3 regions of the Gordonia otitidis genome follow, and region 2 is predicted to be linked to each of the others. Evidence: predicted binding sites of a transcription regulator. Region 2 holds the regulator's gene; each other region holds the start of a gene.
The links. Region 2 encodes LexA, which represses DNA repair genes until DNA is damaged. Its sites were predicted from a motif close to CGAACANNTGTTCG; they were not measured.
Positions count from the first base shown of each region.

Region 1 (7,208 bases), 1.3 Mb from region 2:
TGATCCGCAACGCGGGCATCCGGATCGGCGCCGACCCTCTCGGCGGCGCGTCGGTAGGGTACTGGGCGGCCATCGGATTCCGGTACAACCTCGACAAGCTGACTGTCGTGAATCCGACTGTGGACCCGACGTTTTCGTTCATGACACTCGACACCGACGGCCAGATCCGCATGGACTGCTCGTCACCGGACGCGATGGCGTCGCTCATCGATTCACGTGATTCGTACGACATCGCGACCGGCAACGACACCGACGCCGACCGTCATGGCATCGTCACGCCCGACGGCGGACTGATGAACCCCAATCACTATCTGGCCGTGGCGATCGACTACCTGTACACGCATCGATCCAACTGGTCGCCCGAAGCGGCGGTCGGAAAGACGCTGGTCAGTTCGAGTCTCATCGACCGTGTCGTCGCCGGGATCGGGCGCAAGCTCATCGAGGTCCCGGTGGGATTCAAATGGTTCGTCGACGGTCTGCTCGACGGCAGCATCGCTTTCGGGGGAGAGGAGAGCGCCGGCGCGTCGTTCCTCACATTCGACGGTGGTCCGTGGTCGACCGACAAGGACGGCATCATCATGGCGTTGCTGGCATCGGAGATCCTCGCGGTCACCGGCAAGACACCGTCGCAGCGCTACCGGGAGCTGGCCGCCGAGTACGGCGAATCCGCTTATGCCAGAACGGATGCACCCGCCACTCGCGAGCAGAAGGCCGTGCTCGCGAACCTCTCGGCCGACCAGATCACGGCCACCGACCTCGCGGGCGACCCCATCACCGCCGTGATGACAAAAGCGCCGGGCAACAACGCTCCCATCGGTGGGGTGAAGGTGACGACCGCCGATGCCTGGTTCGCGGCGAGACCGTCCGGGACCGAGGACAAGTACAAGATCTATGCGGAGTCCTTCAAGGGAGCCGATCACCTCGCGAGGGTCCAGGAGCAGGCGCAGGAGGTCGTCGACGCCGCCCTGTCCTGAAACGGTGGTGCTGTCGTGAATCGTCGGTGCGTTACGCTCGCCCCTGGTGCCCGCTGTCGATCGGTGGCGGGCACCGGCCTCGCCACCGGGGCGCGGCGAACACCACGAAGGATGATCTGTGACTGACAGGCGCAAGCCACGGCCCGCATCGACGTCGAAGTACCAGCCTCGGGCGACGTCGAGCACGTCGACCTACGTGCTGCCGGGAATCGCGGTCGTGGTGGTGATCGCGTTGGTGGTTGGAGGGGTGCTCTGGAACCGCAACCGCGACCAGGGCGGCACGGCCAACGAGCAGGTCCTCAATTCCAACGCCGCATTGATCATCGGTGCGCCCGACGCAAAGACGACGATCGACGTCTTCGAGGACTTCATGTGCCCCGTGTGCAAGCAGTTCGAGCAACAGTCAGGGCAGGCGATCGTCGGTGCCGTCGACGCCGGGAAGCTGCGCGTGCGGTATCACATGCTGAACTTCCTGAATCGTCAGTCGGCGTCGGGGGACTACTCGAGTCGGGCGGCGGGCGCGTTGCAATGTGTTGGCGCAGGCGAGAATCGCGAGGTCTTCTTCAAGTACCACACCGCATTGTTCGCGGATCAGCCCAAGGAGGGCAGCGACTCCGACCCGTCGAACGCCGATCTGTCGACGATCGCGGCCGCACAGGGCGCCAGTGCGGCGACGCAGAAATGCATCACCGACGGCGCCAAGGTCGCCGAGGGTGAGAAGGCAGCAGAAGAATCCCAGAACCAGCTCGCCAAGGCGACTGGTGGGCAGGTGGCAACACCGACGGTGCTCTCGGGCGGCGAACCCGTCAACGGAATCCTCGACGGTACCGGATGGCTCGACAAGCTTCTCGGCAAAGCGAGCGAGTGATCGCCTTGCCGTAATGGCAAAAGCACAACCTGCAGCGACGCGCACTCACAAAGATCCGAAATCGCTCGATCGTCGGCGTAGTGGTGGCACCCTTGGTATCACTTGTTATGAGGGGCTTTCATCCGAGGCGGTGACGTAAGCGATGGCCGGACCAGACGACAGTCGGGACAACACGCACTCCGATCGATCGGACAGACCAACGACAGGGAGCGCCGACGCCGCATCAGCCGACGCCCGGTCGACCAGTGCGGCGTCAACCGGAGCCACGGCGGCTGATTCGGCGCCGTCTGATTCCACACTCTTGGACGGCTACTACGTACGTCGAATCTTCTGGGCGTTGGTGGGCATAGCCGTTCTCTCCCTGGGGTCGGCCGTACTTCGCGTCGGCCAGGTCGGCGTCGACCCGTACACCGCCGCGAACATCGGCATCAGCAACACAATCGGGATAGATCTCGGTACGTACCAGTTGATCAGCAACGCGGTCCTGTTCATTCCGATGCTGTTGTGGGGACGTCAGTACATCGGGATCGGGTCGATCATGAATATGATCCTGGTCGGCTATTTCGTCCAGTGGTTCAGCGATTGGCTCGATCCTCATTTCTCCGACAACCCGGCAGCGTGGCAGAAGATGGTGATGTTCGCCATAGGCATCACGCTGTTCAGCTATGGCGCTTCCCTGTATATGACTTCGGCACTTGGCAATTCGCCTTACGACTCCGTCGCGCCGATCATCGTCGATCACTCCAATGCGCCGTATCGAGTTGTGCGCGTGATCCAAGATCTGTTCTTCGTGGTGCTCGCGGTGATCTTCCACGGCACCATTGGCGCGGGCACAGTGGTCACGGCGTTCTTCACCGGACCGTTGATCGAGACGTTCACCGAAAAGGTGAACAAACCATTGATGCGCAAGGACCTCACGGCCGCGAGTGCGAAAAAGTCGCGTGTCGTGATGGGCCGATCGCACTTCTGACACGGGCCAATCAGTCACCGCCACGGCGTTTCCGCGCTACGGTGGAAAAGCGGGCGCAGCTCGTGCGCGGGGGGACCGAGTCACCAACAGCGAAATGGAAGGCAGGACATGACCGAATATGTCGTAGCGATCAGTTTCCAGGAGAACTCGACCACCTACGAGGTGTACAACACCATCACCAACTCCGGCGCGTCGGTCGGACTGGTCTCTGCGGCGATCGTCCAACGCGACGATGCCGGACATCTGACGGTCACCGAGGGCGGCGACGTCGAGTCCGGTGACGCCACGGTCGGGGGCTCTCTCCTCGGCATGCTGATCGGCGTGCTCGGCGGCCCCCTCGGAGTCCTGCTCGGGTTCGGCCTCGGCGCTGCGGGCGGTGCGCTCGTGGATGCGAGCCGTTCAGACGATATCGACGACGCGATCACCGAGTTCGGCAAGACGGTTCGGCCGGGCGGGAACGCTATCATCGCGCAGACCGACGAGGCCGACACCGCTGCGCTCGACGCTCTGGTGACCAAGTACAACGGCGCAATCGTGCGTCGCCCGCTCGACGAGGTCCTGTCCGAACTCGAAGCTCAGCAGGACGCTGCAGAGGCAGCAGCTGATGCCGCGCGTAAGAAGATGCACGACGAGAAGAAGGCCGAGAAGAAGGAGAAGCGCGACGAGCGCGTCCAGAAGCTCAAGGCGAAGTTCTCGTGAGCTGAAACTCGTACTGACACAACGCGACCCCTTCGTTCATCGAAGGGGTCGCGTTGTGCTCTGAACAAGTTCTGGACTGCAGATTCTGGACCGCAAAGTGGGGCCGGACTCACGTGATGTGTATGCGTAATATCTTTCTTTACTTGTAATGCAGTGTGGCACAAAGAATAACGGCGAATGTTCGCTTTTCGTCCCGATCGCTTCTGTGTCGACGCATCCCCGACGACGTTCTGCAGCATCCGTGTCCAACAAAGATCGTGACCGTCGCCCACGTGCTCAGACCGACACCGAAACTTGTCGATGGGGTCGGCTAGTGTAGAACACATATTCGATCCAGGTGGTAGTTGTGGAGATGGCAGGCGGGGGTGACAGAGCGTGAACAGTGATCATGGCGGCGAGGCCGATGTTCGGGGTGGTGTCCGTGGTGACGACTCGACACCTGGTGACACTGGATCTGAAACCGGGTGCGCGCCTTCGTTGTTGGATGCTGCTGGGTTGGGTTCTGCGGTGGTGGGGTCGGCGGATGCTCAGGTAGCTGAGATGTTGTCGCGGTTGGCGTCGGTGGTCGATGAGTTGGGAGCCGTTGAGGTGTCGCAACTCTCGGATGCCGGTGTGGTCGAGGCGGCGCAGGTGGCTGAACGATTGGCACGCAGGACGGCTGCGGCGGTGACTGATCGGTTGGTGGTGGAGGCGTCGGATCGGAATCTGCCACACGCGTTGGGGTATCGGGATGTGCGTGGGTTTCTGGCGGATCGGTTGGGGGTGGGGGATCCAGCGATCCGCTCACAGATCATCACCGCGACCGGCTCGTTCACCTCGATCGTGGGTGAGGTGCGGGAACCGGCATGTCCAACGTTGGCACGGTATTGGGTTGATGGTCAGATCGCGCCGGCCCGCGCGCGGGCGGTGCTCGAGGTGTTGGATCAGATCCCCCATCAGATCCCGGCCGACGTGCGGGCGGCGGCCGAAGCGCAGATGGCTGGCTATGGTCTCGACTTCACGCCGCACGAGATCACCAATCTCGGTACCCGGTTGATGGCGCATCTCGATCCCGATGGCACGGTCACCGACGACACCGACCGCACACGACGTCGCCGGTTGTGGGTGAACCGGCAGGGTGCGGACCTGATGTCACGGCTGACGGCTGATCTCGATCCGGCGACCCGCGCCCGCCTGGATGTGGTGCTGGATGCGTGGGCCAAACCCGGCATGAACAATCCCGACGACGACACCTCACCTGTCGGGCCGGTCACGGCCGCGAACGCCGAACAGGTCGCCGAGGCCGCCGCGCGTGATCAGCGGTCGCAAGCGCAACGCAACCATGATGCGTTTTCCGCGTTGCTGGCGCGGGTGGTGGAGTCGGGCATGCTCGGCGGCACCCACCGCGGGTTGCCGATCCAGGTGATCGTGAAAACCACGCTGGCCGAATTGGAGGCACAGGCCGGGGTGGCACAGACCGCATCCGGGACGCTCTTGCCAATACCGGATCTGATCGAAATGGCCGCCCACTCGTCGACCGGGGTGCAACCGTTCCTGGCGGTATTCGCCGAGCACACCACCGTGCCGCTGTATCTGGGGCGGTCGAAACGACTCGCCTCGCCAGGTCAGCGGTTGGCGTTGTTCGCTGCCGAGGGCGGCGGCGCGTGTTCAGCCCCTGGCTGTACCCAGCCGGCGTCGCGGGTGGCGATGCACCACGCCGCCAAGGACTGGGCCGACGGCGGATGCACCGACATCGACCAGTTGGCACCGGCGTGCGACATGCACAATTCACGGGTCGGACCCAAGCCCGGCCAGTACACGACCCGCATCATCACCGACGGCCCCGATACCGGACGCGTGGCGTGGCGGCTGAACGCCGCCCCCGGCATGCCGCCCAACCCTGAACACGTCAACCGGGCCGCGGACGTGGCCGCCGACTTCCGCGACCACCTCACCACCACACGCGCCGAAACCACCACCGGCACCATCACCCACCCGGCAGACCGACGCCGCCGACACACACGCACAAGCACAGATGCTGCGGGCCCAGGTGTCGGCACAGGTGCGGTTGTTGATGCAGGTGCTGGTGCTGTGCGGGAGGATGTCGATCGCGGCGACGTGAGCGCGACAGGCGGTCGGGGCGAGGCGCCTGAGAATCGCGCCGGCCCAGCAACACCCATATCGATCAGCGTTGTCGAGCACCACGCACTGACCGTGCTGCTCGACACCACACCCGAGCGCGCCGTTGACCGACGCGTCGACATCACCTGGAACCCACCCCGACCACGCGACCCCGACCCGCCCGACGGTGGCCATCCAGCTAGCGGTGACAACCCGCCCGGCGGCGTCGACCCGCCTCTGCCCGACGCGGCCTGACCGTCGCACTCCCCGGCAACCACAGCGCACCGGCACCCCGCCACCACACCTGGTGGCGGGGCGGGCGCATGTGTAAGCAGCTGTAGATGTGCGCAGAGCAGTGAGAGCTCAACGGCTCGGTGACCGACTGCGTCGCGCGTCGGGTGAGGCGCTCACACATCGTCGATTGCCGTGCGCAGTCGACGAACTGCCTCACGAAGTTCCTCCGGCGACAGCGTGGCAAAGCTGAGCCGTGCGAACTCACTCATGTCGGTGCTCACCGAGAATGCCGCTCCCGGAACGAAGGCAACCCCGTGCGACAGTGCGACATTCGAGAGCTCGCCGGTATCGCAACGAGGAAATCGAATCCAACAGAACATGCCGCCGGTGGGGGAGGCGTACTCGACGGAGCAGCCGAAGGCGTCGTCGAGTGCCGATGTCAACGCGGCGGCGCGAGTGCCGTACTCGGACGTGACGTTGCTGACGTGGCTCTCGAACCACGCAGTGTCCGAGAGCATTTCGGCAACCATCAACTGATTGAGCGTCGACCCGCAGAGATCCGCACACTGTTTGAGTCTCTCGACAAGCGACACGATGGCGGGTGGGGCGTTCAGCCATCCGACACGCAGTGCCGGGGCCAGAGTCTTCGACGCCGAACCCAATCGGATGACGCTCTCGCCGGGAATCGGACTCTGTGGCTCACCGCCGAATCGGAGCCGACCGTAGGGGTCATCTTCGATGATCCAAAAACCATATGATTCAGCGAGATTCGCGAGTTCCTCGCGGGTGTCCTTGGTCGCGGTGACCCCGGACGGGTTGTGGAAGTTGCTGACTGTGTGGACGACCCGTGGTCGGACGCCTCCTGCGAGGAGAGCGGCCAGGGCCGCGGTGTTCGTTCCCGAGTCCGTGATCGGCAGGGCGACTATGTGTGCCCGCACGCATTGAAAGGCCTGCAGCGCACCGACGTACACAGGATCGTCGACGATGACGACGTCACCGGGGTCGATCAGTGCCTGTGCGAGGAGCGACAGGGCTTGTTGCGAACCGTGGGTCAGCAGTATGCGTGCCGGGTCGACATTGTCGGTACTCGCCACCACCTCACGGCAGCGAGATGCGCCGCAGCTGGCGGTGTACTGCAGCGCGTCGCGGTTGCGCAGGACGTGCTGTGCGGCGTCGGCTATCCGAACGCTGGGGATGAGTTCGGTGGCAGGAAGTCCGCCGGCAAGGCTCAACACCTCGGGGTTCTCGGTGACGGCGAGGAGGTTGCGAATCGCCGATCCGCGCACACTCCTCAGCGCGGCAGATCCTATCGGTGACGTCGGCAGGGTCAGTGGGTGCGGCATAGGTGCATCGCTCCTGTTCT
Region 1 covers NZ_CP085974.1:3,764,199-3,771,406, forward strand. The annotation lists gene pgm (phosphoglucomutase (alpha-D-glucose-1,6-bisphosphate-dependent)) at 1-974, shown strand, start outside; gene LK459_RS17160 (DsbA family protein) at 1,093-1,842, shown strand; gene LK459_RS17165 (YczE/YyaS/YitT family protein) at 1,985-2,812, shown strand; gene LK459_RS17170 (DUF1269 domain-containing protein) at 2,921-3,511, shown strand; gene LK459_RS17175 (HNH endonuclease signature motif containing protein) at 4,052-5,866, shown strand; gene LK459_RS17180 (aminotransferase-like domain-containing protein) at 6,019-7,188, opposite strand.
Region 1: a site for LexA is predicted at 3,829-3,842, ahead of LK459_RS17175 (HNH endonuclease signature motif containing protein). Genes of this name have one in related genera too.

Region 2 (7,208 bases):
CGTTTCGTTTCACCACGGCGAGCACCGCACTCTCCACAGTGGAGAACCGGCGACCACATTCACTGCAGGCGCGGCGGCGTCGGATCGCCTGTCCCTCGTCGGCGACACGCGAATCGACGACCTTGGTGTCTTCGTTCTTGCAAAACGGGCAGCGCATGTAGTCCTCGTGCAAATCTCGGGACGCATCGGCTCCGCAGGTCTCGACCCGGTCGATCGTCAGACGACCGACGGGCTCGAGACCGAGGCGGTGACCGTGTCGGTTTCCGACTGGACCCTGTGGCATCGAGAATACCGCCCTGTTCTCAGCGATAGGTCGGCGTGAGCAGGGGTTGCCCCACGCGCAGGCCACTCGACGGCAGATCATTGAGATCGACGATCTCGTCGATCACAGTCTGGCGAGGTACATCGGGTGCGACCCGCTGCGCGATCGAACTCAGCGAATCGCCCGCACGCACGTGCACGACCTGCGTCGACGTCGCTGTCGGCGTGGTGGCGCGCTGGTAGTCGGCACCGACGACACCGACGACCCAGACGGTCAGTGCGAGTCCGACGCCTGCGAGCACCGCCAACAGCGTCGCCCGCCGACGACGAGCGGCGGTCAACTCGCCGACTCCGCCGGCACAGCGAGTGCCGACCGGGCGTGCGGTCACCGCTGCCTGCGCAGGACGATTCCGAGGCGCAACGCCCGCGTGGGAGTTTCGGCCCGTCCCCCGCGCCGCACGGTCGGTGGTCACACCATGGCCCGTCGACACTCGTCGAGGCGCGGCACGACGCGCGGACGTCCGCACGGGCGTCGGCGCGAACGCGGACGTGGCCCTGGCCGTGGTCGGGGCCGGCGGGGTTGTCAGGGGGGTCTGCAGAGAGGACTCCGGGCGGGCGTCCAGGGGGCTCAACAGGGTGGTCATCGCTACCTCCAGTGCTCGATCATGCGTTCGATGAACGGATGTTCGAGTTCTATCACGGGGGTCTGACAAAGTCGTGCGACACGTCGAACAAATGTTTGATGTTGTCGGAGGCCTCGGATAGTCTCGGCGCCAGATGATGCACCGCGGACCGGTCTCGACACGACCGAGCCGATTCCCGAGCAGCGGTACCCCGACCACAGCACACATCCGGAAAGGACGGATTCGATGACAGAGAAGTCACGGCGCGGCCCGTCGGCGCCGAAAGGCAGCGGTCGCGGCGTCGCCGCCAAGAAGAGTGGGGGTGATGCCGAACCGCAGATCGATCCGGCTGCCGCCGAGGCATCACTGACGGATCGGCAACGCGGCGTTCTCGACGTGATCCGCAAGTCGGTGCGCGAACGCGGCTATCCGCCCAGCATTCGTGAGATCGGCGATGCCGTCGGCCTCACGTCGACCTCCTCGGTCGCCCACCAGCTGCGCACGCTCGAACGCAAGGGTCTCCTCAAGCGTGATGCCAACCGCCCCCGTGCGGTGAACGTCTCCGAGGCTCCTGACGCGATGCACTCGGACGCGGTCAACGGAGATCTCCCCACGCCCACCTTCGTTCCGGTTCTCGGACGGATCGCGGCCGGCGGGCCGATCCTCGCGGAGGAAGCGGTCGAAGATGTGTTCCCGCTGCCGCGCGAACTCGTCGGCGAGGGCTCACTGTTCCTGCTCCGGGTGGTCGGCGAATCGATGATCGATGCCGCCATCTGCGACGGGGACTGGGTGGTGGTTCGTCAGCAGAACGTCGCCGACAACGGCGACATCGTCGCGGCGATGATCGACGGCGAGGCGACAGTGAAGACCTTCAAGCGCAAGGACGGACACGTGTGGCTGATGCCGCACAATCCGCTCTTCGATCCGATCCCCGGCGACGACGCCGCCATCCTCGGCAAGGTCGTGACGGTGATGCGACGGGTCTGACGCCCGTCGATCATCGCGTGCCGCTCCTCAGTCGTCGAGGTGCTCGGCGGCCGCGCGGCGGGCGAGAGCCGGGCTCGTGGTCTGGAGTACTGCAGCGGCCGCTGCCCGACACTGGTCGAGTGTCACCGTCGACAGCTTTGCTCCCACCGCGGGCGTTGCGGCCGGAGCAGCCGACAACGAGGTGACACCGAGTCCGACGAGCACACACGCCAACGCCGGATCGGCCGCTGCCTCACCGCAGACTCCCACAGGCTTGTTCAGCTCTGCCCCGGCATCAGCGACCTGCGCGATCAACGCGAGCACGGCGGGTTGCCACGGATCGGTCAGTTCGGCCAGTTCCGCGGACATGCGGTCGGCGGCCATCGTGTACTGCGTCAGGTCGTTGGTTCCGATCGACACGAAGTCGACCTCGGCCAGGATCGCCCGAGCGAGGATCGCCGCTGCGGGGATCTCGATCATCACGCCGGCAGTCAGACCACGTTCGCGCACCATGCCCGCGAACTGTGCAGCCTCCGCGGCGGTGGCGATCATGGGCGCCATCACCCAGGGCCGCGACCCCGTTTCGGTCGCGGCGCGTGCAATCGCATCGAGCTGTCCGCGCACGATCTCGGGGTGATCCGCGGCGATCCGGTTGCCCCGCACCCCGAGCGCTGGATTCGCCTCGTCGGGGTGCTCGATGAACGCCAACGGTTTGTCCGAACCCGCATCCAGCGTCCTGATGACGACCTTCTGGCCATCGAACGCATCGAGCACGTCGCGATAGAGTCGCGTCTGCTCGTCGACGCTCGGCTCGTCGCCCCGGTCGAGAAACGCCAACTCGGTGCGGAACAACCCGATCCCCTCGACCGGCGCATCTGCAGCGCTTCGCGCCGACGCGCCGTCGGCGACATTCGCAAGGATCGCCACGTCGACGCCGTCGGCGGTCCGCCCGGGTCCACTCCACGCGGCGACCAGCGCAGCCTCTGCAGCGCCACGCTCGACGAGTTCCCGAGCCGAGGCGGGATCGGGTTCGACGACAACCGAGCCCGCTGCGCCGTCGATCAACACCTCTGTACCGGAGGTGATCTCACCGAGTCCGGCCACGGCGACCACGCACGGGATACCCAGTTGCCTCGCGATGATCGCCGTATGGCTCGTCGGCCCGCCCAGCCGTGTGACGAGGCCGACGATGACCGTCGGGTCGAGGCCCGCGGTGTCGGCGGGAGCGAGATCGTCGGCGAGCAGGACCGATGGTTGCGTGGGGGTCGGGATTCCCGGCTCGGGCTCGCCGAGGAGTTCAGCGACGACGCGATCTCGCACATCGTTGAGGTCGGTGATGCGTTCGGCCATCAGCCCACCGAGTTTGGCGAACATCTCGGCGAAGGTCTGCGTCGCGGCGACGACTGCCGCGGGCGCCGGTGTACCGGCGGCGACGAGCTTGTTGGCCGCGCCTATCCACCCCCTGTCCTCGGCCAGACCAGCGGTCGCATTCAGCACCTCTGCCGCGGCGCCCGACGCGTGCGACGCGCGGTTGCGCAGTCGGCCCGCCACCGTTGCGGCGGCGGCCGCCAGCCTGTCGGCCTCGGCGCCGAGGTCGTCGTCGGCGAGACTTCGGTCGGCCCCGAGTAGCCGATCGTCGTGTTCGACGCGGCCACCTGGCCACAGCGCGGGGCCGTAGGCGTATCCCGCGACGACGGGGGTTCCCGTCAGTTCTCCCTGTCCATTCATTGAGACCCGATCGTCCGATACCAAGTGATTCTCCATGTGTGACTACCGCCTTCCGGGTCCATCTGCCGGGTGAGTGGTGCTCACTGCCGACATGTTCTGTGATCAAAGTTACTCCGAACGCTTGACTTGTCAACACAGTCGGGCGTAAAACCAGATATATCAACATTCAAAACAACAGAAACTCACAGCCGGGCTTCCGACGTGAGAGCCACACCACAGATCGGAGACGACAGGTGTACGCCGAAGAGCGACAGCGGGCAATAGCGGATCAGGTGCGCACGCACGGCCGCGCCTCCGTGACCGCGTTGGCCGACAGGTTCGAGGTGACCAGCGAGACGGTGCGTCGCGATCTGGCCGTCCTCGAACGCGCCGGCAGCCTGCAGCGCGTCCACGGGGGTGCGGTCAAGGCAGGAGCGGTCGAGGTTCTCGATGAGCTGGGGCTCGACCAACGCGAGTCCGCCCATACCGAGGAGAAGGCGTCGATAGCGCGCGCTGCCATAAGATTCCTGCCCTCCGACGGAGGATCGGTGATCTTCGACGCGGGCACCACCACGTACCAGGCTGCGAAACTCCTACCCGCAGACCGCAGACTGACGGTGATCTCCACCAGCCTGCAGCTCGGACAGGCGCTCACAGCGCACGAGCGGGCCACGCTGCTCATGGTCGGCGGTCGGGTTCGCGGGCTCACCCAGGCCGCGGTCGGCGCCGACACCGTCGCCGCACTGAGCCGGATGCGGGCATCGGTGGCCTTCGTCGGCACGAACGGGATCAGCGAGGCCCACGGACTGTCGACCCCCGATGTCGAGGAGGCCGCGGTCAAGTCGGCCATCATCGCCGCAGCACAACGCGTCGTCGTGCTCGCCGACTCGTCGAAGATGAACCGGGACGACTTCAGCTCCTTCGCGTCACTCGACGACGTCGACGTGCTGATCACCGACGACGGCATCGATCCGGAGTTCTCCGCAGCGCTCTCGGCACGCGGCATCGAGGTCGTGATCGCATGATCCTCACGGTCACAGCCAATCCCAGTCTCGATCGAACGCTGGAGATCTCCGGCCCGTTGCTACGGGGTGAGGTCCAGCGCAGCGTGAGCGCACGGGCGGAGCCGGGCGGCAAAGGGGTCAATGTCTCCCGTGTGGTGGCGGGCTCGGGCATCGCGACCGTGGCGGTACTGCCCGCCCATGCGGGCGATCCACTGCTCAGCGCTCTCGATGCCGTCGCTCTGCCCTACCGCACGATCGACATCGACGGCGACGTGCGCAACAACGTCACAGTGGCCGAGGCCGACGGGACGACGACGAAGATCAATGCGCCCGGCAACGCGCTCGGGCCCGCAGAACTCAACGAACTCACAGCACTCGTCCTCGCCTGCGCGGCCGATGCGTCGTGGATCGCGCTGTGCGGCTCGCTTCCGCCGGGGGTTCCCGACGACTGGTATCGCACCATCGCCGATCGCCTCGTCGCGAACGGGTGCCGGGTCGCCATCGACACCTCCGGAGCACCGCTGGGCGCCGCGACGTCGGGGCCCGTCGACCTGATCAAGCCGAACGACGAAGAGCTCGCCGAGGTCATCGGCGCAGATGCAGCCGAACTCGCCAGAGCGATCGCAGCGCGTGATTTCTGCCCGGTGGTCGCAGCGTCTCGCGAATTGATCGCCAGGACACAGGGTTCGGTGCTCGCCACGCTGGGGGCAGCCGGTGCTGTGCTCACGAGTCAGACGGGCAGTTGGTTGGCCACACCGCCACCCATCGTGCCGCGCAGCACCGTCGGTGCGGGTGACGCCTCCCTCGCCGGCTACCTCATCGCGGAGTCGAGCGGTGCCACCGAACCCGACCGTCTGCGCTCGGCGGTCGCCTACGGTGCCGCGGCCGCATCCCTGGCAGGAACGCAGCCGCCGCACCCCGCGCTCATCGACACCGACTCAGTCGCCGTCGTCGAACTGTCAGGAGCTGCCCCGATCCAGTGACACCGCCCTCACCCATCGCGGGTCGGGCGACCTCGACCCCACGACCACAACAACGACCGACTCCCCGACCAACACCGGAACGACTCGTCACCGGACCCACAGAAAGATCGAAGGAAATCCAATGTCTGACAAGATCATCACCGTCAACACGGTGAATCTCGATGTCGACGCGGGCAATGATCCCGCCGCCGTCATCACGTTCCTTGCCGAGGACCTCGGCGACGCCGGGCGCACGACCGATCCGTCGGAGCTCGCCCGCGCGGCACTCGCCCGTGAAGCCAAATCGGCAACGGGACTGCCCGGCGGCATCGCGATCCCCCACGCCCGCGCCGCATCGGTCGCCACCGCGAGCCTCGCGTTCGCCCGACTGGCGAACAAGGTCGACTTCGGCGCTCCCGACGGTCCCGCGGATCTGGTTTTCCTGATCGCCGCACCCGAGGGCGCGGCAGCCGACCACATGAAGTTGCTGAGTTCACTCGCTCGTGCACTCGTACGGCCCGACTTCGTGGCGGCGCTCCGTGAGGCCCCCAGTGATGAGCGCGTCGTCGAGCTCGTGGACGAAGCCATCAATCCGGCCCCCGCCGCCACGGCATCCGCAACCCCCGGCTCCGCGAGTGCCGCCGCAGGTACGGCCTCCGCGACGACGGGCGTCACCGCGGCCGCCGCCCCGACCTCGGGCTCCGAAGCGCAGAAGCGTCCCTCGATCGTGGCGATCACCGCCTGTCCCACCGGAATCGCGCACACCTACATGGCAGCCGACGCGCTCAAGTACGCAGCAGAGCGCGCGGGCGTCGACTTCCACGTCGAACCCCAGGGTTCCTCGGGTAGCACCCCGTTCACACCGGACGTCATCGCCGGTGCCGACGCGGTCATCTTCGCCACCGACGTCGGCGTGAAGGGCAAGAGCCGCTTCCACGGCAAGCCTGTGATCGAGTCCGGGGTCAAGCGTGCGATCAACGAACCCGACGCGATGATCGCCGAGGCGGTCGAGGCCTCGCACAATCCACACGCCTCGCGCGTCGAGGGCGCGGCCGACGGCGGCACAACCGGCGAGGGCTCGTCGTCGAGTCTGTCGCTCGGTAAGAAGATCCAGCAGGCACTGATGACCGGTGTCAGTTACATGATCCCGTTCGTCGCAGCGGGCGGCCTGTTGATCGCGCTCGGGTTCCTGCTGGCCGGCTACCAGATCGCCAACAAGACACTCGATTCGAGCAAGACGCTCTCCGACGGCGCCTACATCGCGCTGCACAACAGTCTGTGGGATCTGCCCGCGGGCGGACTCGGTCAGTATCTCGGCGGCGTCAGTTTCGCGATCGGCGCCCTGGCCATGAGCATGCTGGTGCCGGTGCTCGCCGGTTACATCTCCTTCGCGATCGCCGACCGTCCCGGTATCGCACCCGGTTTCGTGGCCGGTCTGGTCTCGGTTGCGGTGGGCGCCAGCTTCATCGGTGGCCTGATCGGCGGCCTGATCGCCGGCGCAGTGTGCCTCGCGATCTCGCGACTTCCGTTGCCGCAGTGGGCAAAGGGCCTGCAACCTGTGATCATCATCCCGTTGTTCGGCAGCCTCATCGTCGGTGGCTTGATGTTCATGCTCCTCGGTAAGCCGCTGGCCTGGGTCACCACTCAGCTCACCGATGGCCTCAACAGCATGAACGGCAGCTCCA
Region 2 covers NZ_CP085974.1:5,034,696-5,041,903, forward strand. The annotation lists partial or broken gene nrdR (transcriptional regulator NrdR) at 1-157, opposite strand, end outside; gene LK459_RS22775 (LysM peptidoglycan-binding domain-containing protein) at 303-905, opposite strand; gene lexA (transcriptional repressor LexA) at 1,224-1,871, shown strand; gene ptsP (phosphoenolpyruvate--protein phosphotransferase) at 1,899-3,614, opposite strand; gene LK459_RS22790 (DeoR/GlpR family DNA-binding transcription regulator) at 3,812-4,582, shown strand; gene LK459_RS22795 (1-phosphofructokinase family hexose kinase) at 4,579-5,544, shown strand; gene LK459_RS22800 (PTS fructose transporter subunit IIABC) at 5,666-7,208, shown strand, end outside.

Region 3 (7,208 bases), 1.9 Mb from region 2:
GTCCACCACGGAGACACCACCTTCGTGGCTGCAGTGATCGGACCTACGGCCAGCAGACAGTAGAGCAGGTAGCCCGCCGACGCGAACAGAGTGAACTGGCGCAGAATACGACGCCCCGCGAGTGCGTCGCGCGAGGCGTCGTCCGGTCGAAGCGCCGGTGCGGTGGCGCTCACCGTCGAAGGCGCCGCGGAATCGGTAGCCATCCGTCCTCGATCGCTCGCTTGTACAGGTCGGTCTTGGTAGGGGAGGGACGTCCGACTGCCTGGTATCGAAGGCGGATGCGACTGACGTAGTCGGCAACGGTCTCGGTGGACAGAAGCAGCTCGGCGGCCACCCGGCTGGTGGATTCACCTGCGGCGTACAACTCGAGGACGCGACGCTGCATGGGTGGGAGGTCGACGAACTCGTCGTCGGAGTCGATCGCCGCGGCCCAGTCGATGCTCGCGACCACTTTGCCATCGAGTGCCTGCATGATGCCGTCGAGCAACTCGGCATCTCGCGCGTTCTTGCGGATCACACCCATGACGCCCGCACTAGCCGCCTGACGCACCAGGAACATCTCGTCGCCCGAGGTGTAGACGAGGACCGGTATGCCGGCGTCGGTGAGGGTTGCGATGTTGATGAGCGGGGAGGTGCCGTCGTCGAGGCGGAGGTCGAGAAGCACGAGGTCGAGGTCGGTGGTGATGGCGAGCAGGTCGGCGACCGTGTCGGCGCCGGCGGTCAACTCGAGGGCGTCGTGCTCGGCGAAGGTGGCACGCAGGCCGCGCACGATCTGCGCGTGATCGTCGACGACGCCGATGCGAGCGCGACGATGAGGGTCCGTCATGGCAGTATTTTGCCTGATCACCCGTGTTGCATTGGTGCTTGCGCTGGTGGATGCCCGCCAGGTGTGGCGTCATTTAGTCCGTTCGGACTACAGATTCGACAGATTGTTCGACGTCAACAGAGGACCTCGGTCACGAGCTGATTGAGTTCGACGTACATGCGTTGGAAGTTGAGTGCGTGGCGTCGGCGGAAGACGCATCGCTCGGCACGACATTCTTCAGGTTGGCCTGCGACTTCTCGAGGACGTTGCTGCGGAGCTTGATTTGAACCACGAGCTCCTCGGATTCGCGTTCCGTGCGTCCGGAACGAGTGCACCAGGTGCGAATGCGCGCCCGAAAGATGAAACATGCTGATGCGCAACAGTATCGGGAGTTATTGGTACGGTTGGCCGACAAGTTGCGCCATCGCTGCAAGTGCTCGGGCGAGCTCTGGATGCGCTCTCGCGGTCACGTGGTCGATGCGTGCTGTGAAGGATCTCAAGGTAAACTCCGCTGACCAATGTCCGGAAACCGGTAGATGTGCGATAGCGGAGGATTTTTCTCATGGTGCGGAATCCGACGGATTCTTCGACATCTGACAACGGACGCGACACTCAATCGGCGGGACGCGGTCGTCGGATCGCCATCGGTGCGGTCGTCGTCGTCATCCTCATCGTTGCGCTCGCCGCCTACCTCGCGTACTTGGTATTCGACGTCAAAAGCAGCGTCGAGGAGGCGCGGAGCCATGCGGCTGCGGCGAAATCGGCGATCATGGACGGTAATGTCGCCAAGGCGCAGTCGGCGGCTGGTGACGCCGATGCGGCCGCACGCGATGCTCGCGATACGTCGGGCAACCCGGTCTGGAGCGCAGTTGCGGCCATACCCGGACTTGGCTCGCCGCTGAAGAGTGTGCACGAGATGGCCGAGTCGGTGGCGGATCTGACCTCACAGGTCCTGGTCCCCAGCGCGGAGCTGGCCGACACGATCAGCCCCAGCAAACTGCGTGAGGATGGAAACGCGGTCAACCTCCAACCCCTGGCGGCCGCACAGCCCAAACTAGAGGGAATCGCAGGTAACGCCACTCGGATCGATGACCATGTGCAGCACATCTCTGGTTCGTGGTTGGGGCCGGTGTCGGATGCGCGCGAACAGCTCGTCGATCAGGTGGGCGAGACCGCGCGCTTCGTCCAGGGCACGAATGTCGCGGCGAAGATCGCACCGGGGATGCTCGGTCTCTACGGGCCGCGCAACTACTTCCTCGCAATGCAGACCCCGTCGGAATCGCGCGCGACCGGCGGTTTGGTAGGTGGCTTCGCTATTCTGCGAGCAGACGACGGGCGCATATCGGCGCCACAGCTGGGGCAGAACTCCGATCTCGAGGACCCACGCACGCGGCAAGTGGACTTCGGATCGGACTACAACGCGCTCTACGACTGGACCCGTCCCTACACTGACTTCCGCAACAGCAACATCAGCCCGAATTTCCCTGATACTGCGCGTATCTGGATCGCGAACTGGAAAGAGCAGACGGGACAGCAACTCGACGGTGCCGTCGCGCTGGACCCGATTGCACTGAGCTACGTTCTCAAGGTGACCGGACCGGTCACACTCGCCGACGGCGAGAAGATCACCGCCGACAACGTCGTTCCGATCACGCTCTCGACGTCGTACGAGCGATTCGCCGACAACAACACGGCTCGCAAGCTGTATCTGCAGGCGATCTCGAAGGCGGTCATCGATCAGATCGGCACCATGAGGGGTAACTCGGGAGCTCTGCTCGAGGCCCTGGGCCACGGAGTGCAGGAACGTCGAATCATGGTGTACAGCACTCACAAACAGGAGCAGGAGGTCTTGGAGACCACTGCGCTCGGGCACCAGCTCCCGGATTCGTCGGCACCCTTCATGGATGTGACCGTCGGCAACATCGCAGGCAACAAGATCGACTACTACCTGCGGCGGGAGATCTCCTATACCGCCGGCGAGTGTTCGGGCGACACCCGTGATTCGACCGCCACCATCAAGCTGACCAACACGCTGACCGATTTGTCGTTGCCCGACTACGTGATCGGCGTGCTGGGCAATCCTCAGGAGAAGGTCGACAAGGGCACCAACCTGGCCAACGTGCAATTCACCCTCACCAAGGGTGCGACCATCAAGGAGCTGAAGGTCGACGGTGCGCCTGCTCTGTACAGCGAGGGGCAGCTCTACGGTCACCCGGTGGTCTACACGCAGGTGCCGATCCCCGCTGGTAAGAGCGTCGAGGTCACCGTGACTGCAACCGAACCGACATCGGCTCAGGGTGAAGCGGCGGTTCCGGTGCAGCCACTCGTGGACAACCCGACACCGAAGGTCGACGTCCCGGTGTGCGGCGGCTGAGCCGGTGTCGCCGGACTGCGGGTGATCCTGGTCTGATGGCCTAATGGCCTGCTAGCTGGTGATCGGGTGGCTTGATGGTTCAGTAGCGGCGGTGACGCACAGTGGCTCAGTCTGCGAAGGGCTTTCCCTCGCGATGATGTCTACGGCAAAGCGCCCTGTACTGCATCGGACCATCGGCGGTGTCGCCGACCGCAACGACATCGCCAGACCGGACGATCGCGCCATCGACGATCCGTGCATTCATGAAAGCCGTTCGGCCACACCAGCACAGCACCACAGCCTGCATGCGATGAGTCTCGTCGGCTATCTCGATGAGACGTGCAGAACCGTCGAACAGGCGCGTACGGAAGTCCGTGAGCAGTCCGTACGCGAAGACGTCGATTCCACGCTCGTCAACGAGCTGCGCGAGTTGATCGACCTGGGCACTGGTGAGGAACTGTGCTTCGTCGCACACCGCGTAGTCGATGCGGTGCGAGCCGAATCCGTCGACGAGGTCGTGGACGTTCGTGCTGTCGTCGACGAGTATCGCGTCGGCGACGAGCCCAATGCGGCTGGTAACCAGCGGGAGGCCGGATCGGTCGCGTTTGGTGAGGAGTAGACCGATACGCCCCTGCTGACTCTGGTTGAAATGTGTCTGCAGGGCGACGGTGGTCTTACCCGCGCCCATCGGCCCGTAGTAGAACACGAGGCGCCCCGACTCACCCATCACGCACCACGTCCACAGCACCTCCTCGAAACGAACCGCGCCGACAACGTCGATCATGCCTACATATCGGCGAACACTCGTCACATGATGCTGCACGCGCACGGGTTACGCAGCGTCGAAGAATGGGGCCGATGGATGCCTGATAGCGCACACGACCCATCTCGACGTCGACCTGGTCGGTGATGTGAGCTGGTCCGTGCCGTCGTATCCACGGCATCCTGGGCGATGTATAGAGTTCTCAAGGATCGTGCATCCGACGCCGAGGCGTCGAGTGGAAAGCAGTTGACTGGGGCTCTAACGGACTGGCGGTCTCAGGTCTGGGCGGGCTAGGCGACTTCTACGCGGCGACGTCGTCGAGTCGCATGGTTCTTCGGTTTCGAGCGGGTAGTGGTGTGCGGTGTGGGTCCACACCGGCCGGTGGAATCAGCCATGGGTGGCGGTCGTGGCCCATGACGACTTCCCACTCGCTGGCATGGATCTGTGCGTGGCACGACGGGCAGAGCAGGCAACCGTTGTCGAGATTGGTTGCGCCGCCATCGATCCAGTGCTCGATATGGTGCACGTGCGACCACGAGGCAGGCGCTCCGCATTTGATGCAGCATTCGTCGCGGATCGTGACAGCCTTGCGCAGGTGTGGTGGGAACAGTCGTTTGGTGTGGCCCATCTCGAGTGGCACTGTCTCGCCATCGATGACGACTTCCGTGAGTGAGGCGTCGCATGCCAGCGCTCGCGCGGTCAGGTCGGTGACCGGGCCGACCCACGGAAGACGTGCAGGCTCGGGGGTGTCTGCGTGTACCAATAGCGCGATGCTGGTTTTGGGTGCTGTGACGAACGGTGTGTCGATGGAGGCAGCGAGATCGAGAATCTGTTCGAGGGCTTCGGTGCGGCGTTGCCCTGTCGACCGCCTATCCGGCGCGCCGTCTGGTTCGGGACGTTGGGCGGAGAGTGAATCGATTGCGCTGGTGAGCTTCTCGGCGATTATCAGGTCGACGTCGCCCCGGATCTCGGCGCGTCCCTCGCTGTTCTGTGTGATGGAGAGCGAATTGATGCTTCGGTCTTCTGCTGCGGGAACCCCGCCCTGGTCCCGAACGTGCTCGTTGGCCCGACCGCGTGCCACCAACGCGATCTCTCGTGGATTGGCACCCGACAGACCCTGAGAGATGAGGGCGCGCTCGTGGTCGAGTCGCTCGGCGTCGGAAAGTCTTTCTACCGAACGCTTCTCGATATGTGCGAGTCCGGACACCATCGCTGATGCGTGCTCGCTGGAGAACACACCGTCCTCGACGTAGCCGGGTAGGCGTTGCAATGTCGCCATCGCCGTTCCGAGTTGTAGCCAGCGTGTTGCGACCGCCGGTGCGGCACCCATCTCGATGAGTAGCGCGCGTGTCTTGCCGCCCGGTCCGGCGACGCCGAGCCTGTCCATTGCGGCAGCGTGGAGTGAGATCACATGGTCGATGACATTGCGCATCGTCATCAGTGTCTGTGTCGCGGCGTGGATCTCGCGACCGGTGGCATCGTCGTCAAGACGAATGTCACGTAGTTCGTCAAGGAGGGTGGGGAGGGGTGGCATATGTCCATTATGCGGAGAACGTGTGTTCGAGTCAAGGGATTTGAAGAAGAAGATTCCGCGAAACATGCTGCACAACAGTATGATTCGCAGACCTGAGTGATCCCACCACCATTCTAACGATTGGGTCTGACACGATCGCGGCGTCGAGCGAGGTTATCCACAGCAGGCGGCGAATCGAGACGTATTGGATACCCGGGACGTGTGTACGCGACGATGCGTGGCTACGGGTGCGCCGCACAAGAAACCGTTGAAAACGCTGGGACGGCGGAGTCTTTGGTACACATAGCCGGTGCTGCCTGCCTGCTGAGCCTTCTCGGCGGATCAGCCTCGAAACCTGCTTTGGCCTCAAGAGAATCGACGCAGTACAGATTCGCAGCGCGCGGTCCCTGACTGCTGAGTGCACTGCAGATCTGGGTCCAAAATCCGGCATCAGGCAACCGGGCGCCGCGCGGCTCGGCCGCAACGGCGACCTCAGTTTCGGCAACGGCGGTAACGGCGGTAACGGCGGCGACGGAGGCAAGGTACAGGCGACGTCGCAGCGTTGCCCCAAGCGGTACGGCGCAGGACGGCGAAGTCGGCTCCGTCGGCAGTGCGATACCGGTCAATGTGGAGTGAGTATCCGCGCCGACGGTGATTCCCAGGCGTTCACCCGAACGTACCAATTGTGCAGATCGGTCTCTTGCTCGCAGACGGCCATGGTTACGCTGCAGCCATGAATCGCGCCGCGGTGTGGTCGATTTCTTCGTTCCTGCTCTGCGTAATGCTCGTCGGATGCGGCACGACGACCGATCAGCCTGTCCAACGCTCGTCGTCGGCGCCTTCGTCGAACTATGAGAAGACACCGGTCGTAGTGGTTCTTGATGGTTCGGAATCGATGCAGACGGCGGATGCTCCCGGTCCCAGGATCGACGCCGCGCGGTCGGCAGTCACCACCTTCGTCAACGACCTCGCACCGCAGACCCGCTTCGGTCTCGTGGCGTACGGGAACACCATGAACGCGCGGACGACCCCACAGACCAAGGGCTGCACGGACGTATCGACCGTGATCCGTACCGCGCCGATCAACAAGGCGGAAGCCGTCCAGGCGATCAACGGCATCCAGGCTCTCGGGTGGACCCCGCTTTCCCGCGCGCTCGTCGAGGGCGTCGAGACACTCGGTTCGGGAGGTGGGTCGGTAGTACTGGTGTCCGACGGCGAGTCGACCTGCCAGCCCGATCCATGCGATACCGCTCGCTCACTGCGAGCCGAGCATCCGGATGTCTCGATCAGCACGATCGGGTTCAAATCATCCGACGCGCAGCTGGAGTGCATAGCCCGCGAGGCAGGTGGAGTCTTCGTCACCGCCGACAACGCAGCGCAACTGTCGTCGCGAATCGACGCCGCGCGCAACGCCGACACTGCGGCGCAGAAACTGACCAACACCGGCCTCGCCGGCATCAAGATCGGCGAATCGCAGGCAGCGATCCGCGACGCCAATCCCTCCTTCCCCGAACTTTCCAGTGGCTCTCGCGAAGGCGACAAAGTGGTGGTGCGGTGGAAGGACTGTGACTGGGTCTTCGACGACGAGACGTTGACCGAGATTAGGCCCACCAACGCGTCGACGGTGGACGGGATCCAAGCGGGTACGCCGATGAGCCGGGTGATCGAGCTGTTCGGAGAGCCTGTAAAAGTCGACGAGGGCTCGTCGACTGCGTATTTCGCGGCGGATGAGTCTGCGGGTATAGCCCTGCGGATCGTCTTCTCGGGGAACGTG
Region 3 covers NZ_CP085974.1:3,175,873-3,183,080, forward strand. The annotation lists gene LK459_RS14560 (sensor histidine kinase) at 1-203, opposite strand, end outside; gene LK459_RS14565 (response regulator) at 170-826, opposite strand; gene LK459_RS14570 (DUF4012 domain-containing protein) at 1,368-3,179, shown strand; gene LK459_RS14575 (thymidine kinase) at 3,286-3,942, opposite strand; gene LK459_RS14580 (HNH endonuclease signature motif containing protein) at 4,223-5,455, opposite strand; gene LK459_RS14585 (vWA domain-containing protein) at 6,168-7,208, shown strand, end outside.
Region 3: a site for LexA is predicted at 5,471-5,484, ahead of LK459_RS14580 (HNH endonuclease signature motif containing protein). Genes of this name have one in related genera too.